DNA from 3 places in the Streptomyces griseochromogenes genome. Region 1 is predicted to be linked to each of the others. Evidence: riboswitches for the same ligand, from Rfam matches in the RefSeq annotation. Region 1 holds a riboswitch; each other region holds the start of a gene.
The links. Region 1 has a riboswitch for cyclic di-AMP ahead of AVL59_RS43270 (transglycosylase family protein). Riboswitches for the same ligand answer to the same signal wherever they lie in the genome.
Positions count from the first base shown of each region.

Region 2: another riboswitch for cyclic di-AMP. It lies ahead of AVL59_RS10405 (M23 family metallopeptidase); the one in region 1 lies ahead of AVL59_RS43270 (transglycosylase family protein).
Region 3: another riboswitch for cyclic di-AMP. It lies ahead of AVL59_RS45815 (M23 family metallopeptidase); the one in region 1 lies ahead of AVL59_RS43270 (transglycosylase family protein).

Region 1 is NZ_CP016279.1:9,941,238-9,945,823, reverse strand. It holds gene AVL59_RS43280 (cytochrome P450 family protein) at 1-236, shown strand, start outside; gene AVL59_RS43275 (LysM peptidoglycan-binding domain-containing protein) at 405-1,448, shown strand; cyclic di-AMP (ydaO/yuaA leader) riboswitch at 1,631-1,803, shown strand; gene AVL59_RS43270 (transglycosylase family protein) at 1,808-2,506, shown strand; gene eno (phosphopyruvate hydratase) at 2,854-4,140, shown strand; gene AVL59_RS43260 (FtsB family cell division protein) at 4,241-4,586, shown strand, end outside.
Region 2 is NZ_CP016279.1:2,414,912-2,419,497, forward strand. It holds gene AVL59_RS10395 (M16 family metallopeptidase) at 1-129, shown strand, start outside; gene AVL59_RS10400 (M16 family metallopeptidase) at 126-1,514, shown strand; cyclic di-AMP (ydaO/yuaA leader) riboswitch at 1,737-1,901, shown strand; gene AVL59_RS10405 (M23 family metallopeptidase) at 1,914-2,669, shown strand; gene AVL59_RS52040 (hypothetical protein) at 2,702-2,869, opposite strand; gene AVL59_RS10410 (GntR family transcriptional regulator) at 2,868-3,563, shown strand; gene AVL59_RS10415 (HPr family phosphocarrier protein) at 3,768-4,049, opposite strand; gene AVL59_RS10420 (bifunctional acetate--CoA ligase family protein/GNAT family N-acetyltransferase) at 4,226-4,586, shown strand, end outside.
Region 3 is NZ_CP016279.1:10,471,515-10,476,100, reverse strand. It holds gene AVL59_RS45825 (dihydrofolate reductase family protein) at 1-948, shown strand, start outside; tRNA gene AVL59_RS45820 (tRNA-Met) at 1,014-1,087, shown strand; cyclic di-AMP (ydaO/yuaA leader) riboswitch at 1,378-1,544, shown strand; gene AVL59_RS45815 (M23 family metallopeptidase) at 1,554-2,582, shown strand; gene AVL59_RS45810 (aldo/keto reductase) at 2,655-3,599, shown strand; gene AVL59_RS45805 (PrsW family intramembrane metalloprotease) at 3,723-4,586, opposite strand, start outside.

The DNA.
Region 1 (4,586 bases):
CGGACGTGCTGGACCTGTCCCGCCGGGACAACCAGCACCTCGGCTACGGCCACGGCATCCACTACTGCCTGGGCGCCCCCCTCGCCCGGCTGGAGGGCCAGGCCGCTCTCGCCACCCTCCTGACCCGGCTCCCCGATCTGCGGCTCGCGGCCGATCCGGCCGAGCTGCGCTGGCGTGGCGGGCTCATCATGCGCGGCCTGCGCACACTCCCCGTGGAGTTCACGCCCGCCCCCTGAACACACCGGCCGAGGCGAACCGTCCGACGTTCAATACCGTGATCTTCACGTGATCTGCGCGGCATTAACTTGTGACAAGTGATCGTCTGCCTATACGTTCACCCATCAGCGTGGCGCTCCGAGTTCCATCCGCCGCGCGGTCCCCGTTGTCGCACGAAAGGCATCCGCATGCTCTCCGGGAACGGCCGTCACCGTCGCCCCCGTCAGGCCCCGGCCCTCCTCGTCGCGGCCGGAGTGACCGGCTCCGCCATCGCCATCCCGTTGCTCGGTGCCGCGAGCGCCAGTGCGGCGGACGGCACCACATGGGACAAGGTGGCCGAGTGCGAGAGCGGTGGCTCCTGGAGCGCGGACACCGGCAACGGGTACTTCGGCGGCCTGCAGATATCCCAGGACGACTGGGACAAGTACGGCGGCACCGCGTATGCCTCCAGTGCCGACCAGGCGAGCCGTTCGCAGCAGATCGCCGTCGCCGAGAAGATCCTCGACGACCAGGGCACCACCCCCTGGGCCACCTGTGCCCTCCTCTCCGGTCTGACCTCCAACTCCGGCTCCGTGGACGTCGACACGGGCGTCGGCGGTTCCGGCTCGTCGCAGGAAGGCGACTCCCAAGGAGCCGATGGGCCGTCAGAATCTGGAGATAATTCCGACTCGTCCGGACTTCCTGATTCGCCGTCTTCGTCCGACTCGTCCAAGGGTGAGAAGGTCAAGCCGTCCCCGAGTGAGAGCAAGGACACCGGCTCCGAGAAGGGCAAGGAGAAGGGGAAGGAGAGCGGCGAGGGCAAGCGCAAGGGTGCCGATACGCCTAAGTCCGACAAATCCTCTCGTCCTGACCCCGGGAGCGAGCAGGGCAGCGAGTCCCCCACCGCGGACCCCGCAAGGGAAGACTCGGACAATTCCAATCAGACCGGCGGCTCTTGGAGCCTGGTCGACACCGGCGCCCTCAGCAGTGGCGGACGTCACCGTGGTGGCAGTGCGGACGAAACCGCGGCGAACGGTCAGAGTGCCGCTCCGTCCGGCCGTCACGCCTCCCGTGACGCCGGCACCTACACCGTCCGCGAGGGAGACACCCTCTGCTCCATCGCCGACTCCCTTGACGTCGACGGCGGATGGCGCGCGCTCTACGCCGAGAACAAGAAGGCCATCGGCGCCGACGCGAACCAGATCGCTCCCGGTCAGACCCTGGATGTCGGTACGGAAAACGGTGGAAAATAGCGGGAGTTGACGCCCTGCTTCACGGCTAATGTCCGGTTTGGTGAAAGTGTGGGATGAGTCTCAGAAGCCCTGATCGTCTTTGAAATTCCGCCGAGCGCATGTCTACGGTCGAGGCCGCTCGTCACCACGAGCCCCGGCCATCGCAACGCCGAGTCCTGCCAGCGATCGCCCGGGAACAGTCGTCGCGTCATGCGCCGTAGGCAGGAGCGGGGGACCCAAGGTAAGTGCCGGGCCCGGCAGTTGAGGCTGCTGGAACCGGCTGGGGGTGAAGCCGTGCCTCTTCGGGAGGTGCGGCCGGGCAACTCAACCGGCCCGAACCCGACAGCTCACCTCGCAGGCGTCGGTGAGGGGATCGATCCATGCTGTTTTCCGGCAAGGGCAAGCACCGTCGTCCGTCCAAGGCCACCCGGGCCATCGCGCTGGCCGGTGTCACCGGTGCCGTCGTCGCCGCCCCGCTGATGGCGGCCGGCAACGCCTCCGCCGCCACCACCTCGGAGTGGGACGCGGTCGCCCAGTGTGAGTCCGGCGGCAACTGGTCCATCAACACCGGCAACGGCTACTACGGCGGCCTGCAGTTCTCCGCCTCCACCTGGGCCGCGTACGGCGGCACCGCCTACGCCGCGCAGGCCAACCAGGCCACCAAGGCGCAGCAGATCACGGTCGCCGAGAAGGTCCTCGCCGCCCAGGGCAAGGGCGCCTGGCCGGTGTGCGGCACGGGCCTGTCCAGCACCCCGTACAACGGCTCCGCGCCCACCACCACGTCGAAGAGCGCCCCGGCGAAGACCACCGCGCCCAGCACCCGCTCCACCGACACGCAGGCCGCCACCCGCTCCACCGAGCGCACGGCCCCGGCGAAGAGCAAGACCGTCACCACCCCGACCGGCAAGAAGGTCAAGAAGGGCGACGGCGAGTACAAGGTCGTCAAGGGCGACACCCTCAGCTCCATCGCCGAGAAGCACCACGTCAAGGGCGGCTGGCAGAAGCTGTTCGAGCTGAACAAGGACATCGTCGAGGACGCCAACCTCATCTACCCGGGCCAGCAGCTGCACCTGAAGTGACACCTGGTTCCCACCGCAGCCACAGCGCTCTCACAAGGCCGTCCCCCACGCTGAAGGCCTCGTGAGGGTCATCCCCCCCGTCCCCACGGGCTCCCCGTCCCGGCGCGTGTTCCCCCGTACGCGCCGGGACGGGGCTGTTTTCGCTTCCGGCCCCGCCGCTCCCGCCCTGTGTTTCCCCACTGTTCGGCCGGGTCTCATCCGGAAGCCTCTTTGTTTCGCACGAGAACAAAAGGTACCGTCGGCGTGTCCACGGGACGGTCGGTCGGTGGCCGACGCCCCCGGGACGGTTAGGCTCTAGTCGCAAGGCACACCAGCCCCGCACTACCAGCGTCACATCCACGAAGGAGATGCTCGTGCCGTCCATCGACGTCGTCGTAGCCCGGGAAATCCTGGACTCCCGAGGCAACCCCACGGTCGAGGTCGAGGTCGGCCTCGACGACGGCAGCACGGGTCGTGCCGCCGTTCCGTCCGGCGCCTCCACCGGCGCCTTCGAGGCCATCGAGCTGCGCGACGGTGACCCCAACCGCTACCAGGGCAAGGGCGTCGAGAAGGCCGTCCTCGCCGTCATCGAGCAGATCGGCCCGGAGCTGGTCGGCTACGACGCCACCGAGCAGCGCCTGATCGACCAGGCCATGTTCGACCTGGACGCCACCGACAACAAGGGCTCCCTCGGCGCCAACGCCATCCTCGGTGTCTCCCTCGCCGTCGCCCACGCCGCCTCCGAGGCCAGCGACCTCCCGCTCTTCCGCTACCTGGGCGGCCCGAACGCGCACCTGCTGCCGGTGCCGATGATGAACATCCTGAACGGCGGCTCGCACGCCGACTCCAACGTGGACATCCAGGAGTTCATGATCGCCCCGATCGGCGCGGAGTCCTTCTCCGAGGCCCTGCGCTGGGGCACCGAGGTCTACCACACGCTGAAGAAGGTCCTGAAGAACAAGGGCCTGTCCACCGGACTCGGCGACGAGGGCGGCTTCGCCCCGAACCTCGGCTCCAACCGCGAGGCCCTCGACCTCATCCTCGAGGCCGTCAAGGAGGCCGGCTACGCCCCCGGCCAGCAGATCGCCCTCGCGCTCGACGTCGCCGCCTCCGAGTTCTACAAGGACGGCAAGTACCTCTTCGAGGGCAAGGAGCGCTCCGCCGCCGAGATGACGGAGTACTACGAGGAGCTCGTCGCGGCCTACCCGCTCGTCTCCATCGAGGACCCGCTGTTCGAGGACGACTGGGCCGGCTGGAAGGTCATCACCGACAAGCTCGGCGACAAGGTCCAGCTGGTCGGCGACGACCTGTTCGTCACCAACCCGGAGCGCCTGGCCCGCGGCATCGAGGACGGCGCCGCCAACGCGCTGCTCGTGAAGGTGAACCAGATCGGCTCGCTGACCGAGACCCTGGACGCCGTCGAGCTGGCCCAGCGCAGCGGCTTCAAGTGCATGATGTCCCACCGCTCCGGCGAGACCGAGGACGTCACCATCGCCGACCTGGCCGTCGCCACCAACTGCGGCCAGATCAAGACCGGCGCCCCGGCCCGCTCCGAGCGCGTCGCCAAGTACAACCAGCTGCTGCGCATCGAGGAGATCCTCGACGACGCGGCGGTGTACGCCGGCCGCAGCGCGTTTCCCCGCTTCAAGGGCTGACCCAACCTGGCGTAAGGCCTAGCCAGTCGTACGTACGTCCCCGTACTCGGTCCCGTACCGTGTGCGGGGACGTACGCGCGTGGAACGGGAGGCGGGGAACATGGCCGTGAAGGACCGGGACCGGTTCTCCACCGCGACCAGGCTCAGGCTGCTCGGCGAGCAGACGGCGGCCCGGGTCTACCGCTCCCAGACCAAGCGCCAGGCGCGCCGCTCCCGGCTCACCGGCCGCGCCGCCCTGCTCGCCCTGGTGCTGTGCACGCTGATCGTCGCGCTCGCCTACCCGATGCGGCAGTACGTGTCCCAGCGCGCCGAGATCGCCGACCAGCAACGGCAGCAGGAGCGGGCCCGCAAACGCGTCGAGCAACTGCGCGACCTCAAGGCGCGCTGGCAGGACGACGCCTACGCCAAGCAGCAGATCCGGCGTCGGCTGCACTATGTGATGCCAG
Region 2 (4,586 bases), 7.5 Mb from region 1:
GACAACCGCGCGGTCCTCGTCTACGAGCCGAAGTCCCCGGAGACCGTCCAGGACGCCGACGTCCCCGAGGACCCGGAGCACGAGGCGACCGTAGAGGCCGGCAACGACAACGAGGAGACGGCCAAGTGAGCGAGCTCGCCACCATGGACTTCCACCCCCAGCCGCAGCCCGGCGAGGCCAAGCCCTGGGCGTTCCCGGCCCCCGAGCGCGGCACCCTGGACAACGGGCTGACCGTTCTGCGCTGCCACCGCCCCGGCCAGCAGGTCGTCGCCGTCGAGGTGATGCTGGACGCGCCTTTGGACGCCGAGCCGGGAGGTATGGACGGCGTCGCGACGATCATGGCGCGGGCCTTCTCCGAGGGCACCGACAAGCACTCCGCGGAGGAGTTCGCCGCCGAGCTGGAGCGGGCCGGTGCCACGCTCGACGCGCACGCCGACCACCCCGGCGTCCGTATCAGCCTGGAGGTCCCGGTCTCCCGCCTGGCCAAGGGTCTCGGCCTGCTCGCCGACGCGCTGCGCGCGCCCGCGTTCGCCGAGAGCGAGGTCGAGCGGCTGGTCCGCAACCGCCTGGACGAGATCCCGCACGAGCTGGCCAACCCCTCCCGCCGGGCCGCCATGGAACTCTCCAAGGAGCTGTTCCCGGCGACCTCGCGCATGTCGCGCCCGCGCCAGGGCACCGAGGACACGGTCGAGAAGATCGACGCGGCGGCCGTACGCGCCTTCTACGACCGCCATGTGCGGCCCGCCACGGCCACCGTGGTGGTGGTCGGCGACCTCACCGGCACCGACCTGGACGAGCTCCTCGCCGACTCCCTGGGCGCCTGGACCGGCACCCCGGGCCAGCCGCGGCCCGTGCCACCGGTGACGGCCGACGACACCGGCCGCGTCGTCATCGTCGACCGGCCCGGCGCCGTCCAGACGCAGCTGCTCATCGGCCGGATCGGCCCCGACCGGCACGACCGGGTGTGGCCCGCCCAGGTGCTCGGCACGTACTGCCTCGGCGGCACCCTCACCTCCCGCCTGGACCGCGTCCTGCGCGAGGAGAAGGGCTACACCTACGGCGTGCGCGCCTTCGGGCAGGTCCTCCGCTCAGCCTCGGAGGGCACGGGCGCCGCGATGCTCGCCATCAGCGGCTCCGTCGACACCACGAACACCGGTCCCGCGCTCCAGGACCTGTGGACGGTGCTGCGCACCCTCGCGGCCGACGGCCTGACCGACGCCGAGCGCGACGTCGCCGTGCAGAACCTCGTCGGGGTGGCGCCGCTGAAGTACGAGACCGCCGCGGCCGTCGCCGGCACCCTGGCGGACCAGGTCGAGCAGCACCTGCCCGACGACTTCCAGGCGACGCTGTATCAGCAGCTCGCCGCCACCGGCACCGTGGAGGCCACCGCGGCGGTCATCAACGCCTTCCCGGTGGACCGCCTGGTGACCGTCCTCGTCGGTGACGCGGAGCAGATCAAGGCGCCGGTGGAGGCGCTCGGCATCGGCGAAGTCAGCGTCGTGGCGGCCGAGTAGCGACCGGACGGCGCGACGCGCGCGTGGGGGCCCTGACGACCGACGGATCGTCAGGGCCTCTTGCCGTGCATCACCCTTCACCAGATGTCCGAATTGGGCAGAGGCTGCCCGTCTGGCCTGTGGGATGCGCTACAAAAGCCCGGATCCGTTTGAGGATCGAAAGCCGGGCCCTTTAGCGTCTTCCGGGCTGTCCGTCAGGCAGTGCGCCGCGCCCGCGGCACCGGACAGTCATCGCCGAGTCCCCGTACGGCGCGAGCCAGGGGAGCCGGGGACCCAACCGCAGTCCCTGGGGTGAATCGGACGCCCGCGCGCGAGCGAGGGGGTCCGTAGGAGACCTTCCTGCTCCGAACCCGTCAGCTAACCCGGTAGGCGAGAGGGAAGGAAAGGACCAGCCACTTCATGGCGTTCATGTGCGCCACCGGGAAGCATCGCAAGCCCGGCCGGGCCAAGCGCACCACCGCTCAGGCGGCCGGTATCGCGGCCCTCACCAGTACCGGTGTCGTCGGCACCCTCGCGGCCACCCCGGCGCTCGCCGCGGACGACTCCGCCGAGCAGACCGGCCTCACCCCGGTCATCGCCGTGAGCGACACGCTCGCCCACCAGATCGACGAGCAGGCCTCCGCGCAGAAGGAGGCCGCCGAGCAGAAGGCGGCCGAGGAAGCCGCGGCCAAGGAGGCCGCCGCAAAGGTCAGGAAGGACCGCGAGGCGCGGGCGCGCGCCGCCCGCGAGGCCGAGCGCAAGCGCCTGAACGCCTTCGTCGCCCCGATCGCGAACTCGTACGTCTCCACCGGCTACAAGGCCAGCAGCTCCCTGTGGTCCTCCGGCTCCCACACCGGCATCGACTTCCACGCGGCCAGCGGCACGACCGTTCACGCGGTCGGCTCCGGCACCGTCGTCTCCACCGGCTGGGGCGGGGCGTACGGCAACCAGATAGTGATCCGGATGGCGGACGGCATGTACACCCAGTACGGCCATCTGTCGTCCATCGGTGTCACCGTGGGCCAGAAGGTCACCCCGGGCCAGCAGATCGGCCTGTCCGGCGCGACCGGCAACGTCACCGGACCGCATCTGCACTTCGAGGCCCGTACGACCCCCGAGTACGGCTCGGACGTCGACCCCGTCGCCTACCTCCGTGGGCACGGCGTGAACGTCTGACGACCGCACGCACGACATCCGAAAGCCCCGGCTCACACGCCGGGGCTTTCGTCGTTTCTCACCGAGCCCGCATCATCCGCTGTCCAAAAAATATCCATGGATTCCGGCCCGCCGTCGGAAATTCCGGCCGATTGCAATAGAGTCACGGAACACACGTCCATCGTCGACGTTTCACGGGGATTAATGCGGAGGTCGGTCATGCGTATTCCGGCGCACTCGGTATGCACGGCGATCCGGGACGACATCGTCGCGGGTGTCCACGAGCGCGGCGGCCGCCTGACCGAGGAAGTACTGGCCCGCCGCTACGGGGTCTCGCGCGTCCCCGTCCGTGAGGCTCTGCGCACCCTGGAGGCGGAGGGCTTCGTGGTGACCCGCCGGCACGCGGGCGCGTGCGTGGCCGAACCGACCGAGCAGGAGGCCGCGGACCTGCTGGAGATGCGCGTGCTGCTGGAGCCCCTCGGCGCCCTCCGGGCCGCCCAGCGGCGCACCGAGGCCCATCTGAAGGTGCTGCGCGGCCTGGTCAGGCTGGGCCAGGAGCGGGCCAGGCGGGGCAGCAGCGAGGATCTGCGCTCCCTGGGGGGCTGGTTCCACGAGACGCTCGCGCAGGCCTCCGGCAGCCATTCGCTGAGCTCGACGCTCACCCAGCTGCGGCACAAGATCGCCTGGATGTACACGGTGGACGCCCCGGCGAACCCCGTGGAGTCCTGGGCGGAGCACGGCGCCATCGTGGACGCGGTGGCGCGGGGCGACGGCGAGCGCGCGCGGGTGATCGCGTCGCATCACGTCGAGCGTGCGACGGCCGTGCACCGGTTGCGGGCCTCCCTGGGCGGTGGCCGGGTGGAGCGTGTGAGGAACTCGCAACATGCCGTAAACATGCCGAGCCTGCGGCATTAACATGGGCACCGTATACAAAGGGGGGGATATTTGGGTGCCAGGTATTTCCCGTTGCCCCGTTCGCCGAGTTTCGTGCATTCGCGATGGCGCGCCCTTCGCATGCCTGCGATAAACCCGGCGCGCCTGCGATAAACCAGTCCGGTCCCCTGCCGAAAACGCGGAAGCCGCGTCACCCTTCCGGACGACGCGGCTTCACGGCACGGCTCAGACCGTCTCGGGCAGCTCCTCGAGGCCTTCGGCGACCAGCTTGGCCAGACGGTCCAGGGCGGCGTCCGCGCCCTCGGCGTCGGAGGCGAGGACGATCTCCTCGCCACCCTGGGCGCCCAGGCTGAGGACGGCCAGCATGGAGGCCGCGTTGACGGGGCTGCCGTCAGCCTTGGCGATCGTCACCGGGACGCCTGCGGCCGTGGCGGCTCGGACGAAGATGGAGGCGGGTCGGGCATGGAGGCCCTCGGCCCAGCCGACGTTGACGCGGCGCTCAGCCATGTGTTGCTGCCCTTCACTGTTCAGGGTTGTCTAGACCAGTTTCCCATATCGCGAAGCATGCCCGGAGCGGTCCTTCGTCCCGCCCCGAGTGTCGCCGGACCGCGGCCTCGGTCCGGCTTCCGTCCTCCACAGACTGCCTCGCGCCGTTGTCGTACGCGAGCCGTACTCTGGGGCCCATGCAGAGCCCGGCGGACCGGCATGACCGGCACGAGTACCCCGCCCACTGGGAGGCGGACGTGGTGCTGCGCGACGGGGGTACCGCGCGCATCCGGCCCATCACCGTTGATGACGCCGACCGCCTGATCAGCTTCTACGAGCAGGTCTCCGACGAGTCGAAGTACTACCGCTTCTTCGCGCCGTACCCGCGACTGTCCGCCAAGGACGTCCACCGCTTCACGCACCACGACTTCGTGGACCGGGTGGGACTCGCAGCCACCATCGGCGGCGAGTTCATCGCCACCGTACGCTACGACCGCATCGGCGCCGACGGTCTGCCCGCCTCGGCTCCCGCCGACGAGGCCGAGGTCGCCTTCCTGG
Region 3 (4,586 bases), 530 kb from region 1:
CTGGTGAACTCCCCCGAGCGCCGCGCGGCCCGCACGGCCGAGGGCAGGCCCGCGTACCCGCTGAAGGTCACCGTCACCGCCACCGGCGACCTGGACCCGGCCGCGAACTTCTGGCACACGGGCGGCGAGAAGCTCGTGTACACGACGGGCGAGGGCGCCGAGCGGGCGTCCCGCGTCCTCGGCCGGACCGCCGACGTGGTCTCCCTCGGCCCCGGCCTCGACTGGCGCGCCCTGCTGGCACACCTGCACGACGTGCGCGGCGTACGGCGCCTGATGGTCGAGGGCGGCGGAACCGTCCACACCCAGCTCCTCCAGCAGGGGCTCGCCGACGAGCTCCAGCTCGTCCTCGCCCCCCTGTTCGTCGGCGACCCGGCGGCACCGCGTCTGTTCGGCCCGGGGGCGTACCAGGGCGGCCGGCTCCGGCTCATCGAGACCCGCCGGATCGAGGACGTCGTGCTGATGCGCTACGAGCCCACCGCGCCGGGCGCCGGCCCGGTGGCCGCCGCCGACCACCACTGGCTGCGCACCGCCTGCGACCTGGCCGCCCTGTGCCCTCCCTCCGGGACGGCGTTCAGCGTCGGCGCGGTGGTGGTCGCCGCCGACGGCACGGAGCTGGCGCGCGGCCACTCGCGCGAAGGGGGTGATCCCGTGGTGCACGCGGAGGAGGCGGCCCTCGCGAAGATCGACCCCGCCGACCCGCGCCTGCCCGGCGCGACCGTCTACAGCAGCCTGGAGCCCTGCTCCCGCCGCGCCTCCCGCCCCGCGCCGTGTGCCGAGCTGATCCTGCGGGCGGGGGTCGGCCGGGTGGTCACGGCCTGGCGGGAGCCGGACACGTTCGTCGCGGCGGCCGACGGGAGCGGGGTGCTGCTGACCGCGGGCGTGGACGTCGTACTGCTGCCGGAACACGAGGGCCGGGCGAAGGCGCCGAACGCGCACCTGCTGCCCTGAACGGAGCCTCACGGAAACCCGTGTGCATCGTGTCCTGCGGATGACGTATGCTTGAGACACAACGACGCGGGGTGGAGCAGCTCGGTAGCTCGCTGGGCTCATAACCCAGAGGTCGCAGGTTCAAATCCTGTCCCCGCTACTGAAGGCTCAGGGCCGGAATCCAGCAATGGATTCCGGCCCTGAGTGTTTGCCCGGCCATCCTCACCCACGGTGACCGGACGGAAGCCCTCCGCATAACATCTGAGTCACCATCAAAACCGCTGTGACTCCTGAACGTCGGCCAACTCGCCCGATTTCCGCCGGTCGTGACGTGTACGTCCGCCCTGAATTCCGTTAATGATCAAGCCGAACGGCTTGGAATCTGGCCTCGGGGTCTATTAACGTTCGATAACGCAGCGCGGTCGTCCCAGCCGTCACCCGAGGCGGCTCCGTGCGCACGCGCCGAATCCCGTGAGGGAACCGGGGAACCACCACCTTGGGGTGAATCGCGCGGATGCCGTCGTGAACCGCTTGAATCCACGACCGGTATACGCGCGTAGGAGACCTTCCTGCTCCGAACCCGTCAGCTAACCCGGTAGGCGGAGGAAGGAAAGGAGTACGCCCGCGTGGCGTCCAACCGGCCTGCCCCAGAAGCCCCGTTCATGCCGGCTCAGCGTGAGTCCGAGACCTTCGGCTACGGCGACTACCGCACCGACGAGGGCCCCTGGGAGGAGTGGAACCCCACCGAGGAGTCCATCCGCCCGGTACGCGGCCGGCACCGCGTCGCCAAGCAGCGCGGCGGACTCGCCCGCAGCTCCACCGTCCTCGGCGTCGGTGTCATAGCCGCCGTCGGCGCGGGCGGCATGGCCAGCGCCCACACCGGCAAGCCGCCGGTGTCCCTCTCGATGCCGGACCTGGGCTCCGTCGGCTCCCTGTTCGACGACGGCTCCTCCGCCTCCGACGCTCCCAAGGCCGCGCTCAGCAACGTCGGTGTGACCTCCGCCGACAGCGACCAGGACGGCAACGCCGGCGAGGCCCTGCGCAACCGGATCATGGCGCAGGCCGAGCAGCAGCAGAGCAAGGCCGACAGCAAGGCCACCGCGGCCGCCCTGGCCACCGCCGAGAAGCAGGCCGCCGACGCGGCCGCCAAGGCGCAGAAGGCGGCCGCCGCCAAGGCCGCCGACGCCAAGGAGAAGGCCGAGGCCGCCGCGAAGAAGAAGGCCGAGGAAGAGCGCCTGGCCGAGCTGGCCAAGCAGTACAAGCTGCCGGTCGTCTCGTACACGATCACCGGCACCTTCGGCCAGCCCGGCTCGATGTGGTCCTCCGGCTACCACACCGGCCTCGACTTCGCCGCCCCCACGGGCACCCTCATCAAGGCCATCCACAGCGGCACCATCACCGAGGCGGGCTGGGCCGGCGCCTACGGTTACCGCACCGTCCTCACCCTGGACGACGGCACCGAGCTGTGGTTCTGCCACCAGTCCTCGATCGGCGTCTCCGTCGGCCAGAAGGTCAGCACCGGTGACGTCATCGGCCGCATCGGCGCCACCGGCAACGTCACCGGCCCGCACCTCCACCTGGAGGTCCACCCGAACGGCCAGTCCACCGGCATCGACCCGATGGCGTGGCTGCGGGGCAAGGGCCTCACCCCCTGACGGGTCTCTCGGCACGGGAATGCGGCACCGGCGGCGGAATGTGATCACCCACCGCCGGTGTTGGCATGAAGCATGACTTCTCTGCGCAAACTCGGTTCCTCCGACCTCGAGGTCTTCCCGCTCGCTCTCGGCGGCAACGTCTTCGGCTGGACCGCGGACGACGAGACCTCCTTCGCCGTCCTCGACGCCTACACGGCCGCCGGCGGCAACTTCATCGACACCGCCGACTCCTACTCGGCGTGGATCGAGGGCAACAAGGGCGGAGAGTCCGAGACGATCATCGGTAAGTGGCTCGCGTCCCGCGGCAACCGTTCGGACGTCGTCATCGCGACCAAGGTCAGCCAGCACCCGGATTACCAGGGCCTGTCCGCGGCCAACATCAAGGCGGCCGCCGACGCGTCCCTGCGTCGTCTGGGCACCGACTACATCGACCTCTACTACACCCACTACGACAAGCCCGACGTGCCCGTCGAGGAGATCATCGGCGCCCTCGACGAACTGGTGAGGGCGGGCAAGGTACGGCACATCGCCGCCTCCAACATCGGCGCGGAGCGGCTCGCGGCCTCCCTCGACTTCTCCGAGCGCGAGGGCCTGGCCCGCTATGTGGCCCTCCAGCCCCACTACAACCTCGTCTCCCGTGACACCTACGAGGGCCCGCTGCAGGACCTCGCCGCCCGTGCGGGCGTCGCGGCGGTCCCGTACTACGCCCTGGCCTCCGGGTTCCTCACCGGCAAGTACCGCCCCGGCACGAGGGTCGACAGCGCCCGCGCCGGCTCGGCCGCCAGGCACCTGGAGTCCGAGCGCGGCCAGAAGGTGCTCGCGGCCCTCGACGAGATCGCCACCGCCCACGAGGCCTCCGTGGCCACGGTCGCCCTCGCCTGGCTGGCCGCCCGGCCGACGGTGGCGGCCCCGATCGCCTCGGCCCGGACGGTGGAGCAGCTGCCGGCGCTGCTGGGGGTGGCGGAGCTGCGGCTGACCCAGGAGGAACTGGACCGCTTGACCCAGGCTTCCGCCTGAACCTGCTGTCCGTCGCGACGGCGCACAGACACGACGGACAGACACGACGGCGTGCGCCGGGGGGGGGTCCCCCACGCCCTTGAGGCAGTGGGGGAGGTGCCGAACTCTCCGCAGCCCGGACGGCTACGACCGATACGGGTTGTACGCGGGATGCGGCATCGCCGGATACCCGTACGGCGCCCAGAACACCGGCGCCGGAGCGGATGCCCGTGCCGCGTACTCCAACGCCGGCCGGGCCACCTCCTTCCGCCTCCACAGCTCGGCGAGCAACTCCCGCTCCCGTACGGCGAAGTCGGCCCCGGCCCGCCCGCGCCGGCCCCGCTGCCGCAGGAACGCCAGCGAGGTGGCGTAGGCCTCGTACTGCGCGACGGCCCGGGCCGCGGGCCGCCCCCCGAAGTGCTGCCGGGCGTGGTCCCTGGCCATCCGCCGCGCCCGCATCGACCCGAGCACGAACGGCTCGGCGGGCCCCAGCCACCCGGCGTACACATACGCGGGCAGCTCCTCCCGTACGGTCCGCAGCTCCCGTTGCCGCGTCCAGACCGCCAGCCAGGTCAGCAGCCCGAACGAGGGCACCATGAAGACGCCGTAGACGGCGAAGAAGCCGTACTCGCCGAAGGACGAGGAGCCGTTCCAGAAGGCATGCATGCTCATCGCGAGCAGCAGCCCGCCGAGCGGGACCAGGACACGCCGGACGTGCTGCCGTTCGGCACCGAGCGCGGCGATGCCGAAGCCGATGCCGGTGAGCACGGTGAACAGGGGGTGCGCGAACGGCGACATCACGATGCGCACGAAGAAGGTGGCGGCGGTGACGGAGGCGATGCCGCGGTCGCCGGTGAGCTGGTCGGCGCCGAAGGCCGTGCCCAGGTAGAGGATGTTCTCGGTGAACGCGAACCCGGTGGCGGTGACCCCGGCTATCACGACACCGTCGACGATCCCGGTGAAGTCCCGGCGGCGGAAGAGGAAGACCAGCAGCACGGCCGTGGCCTT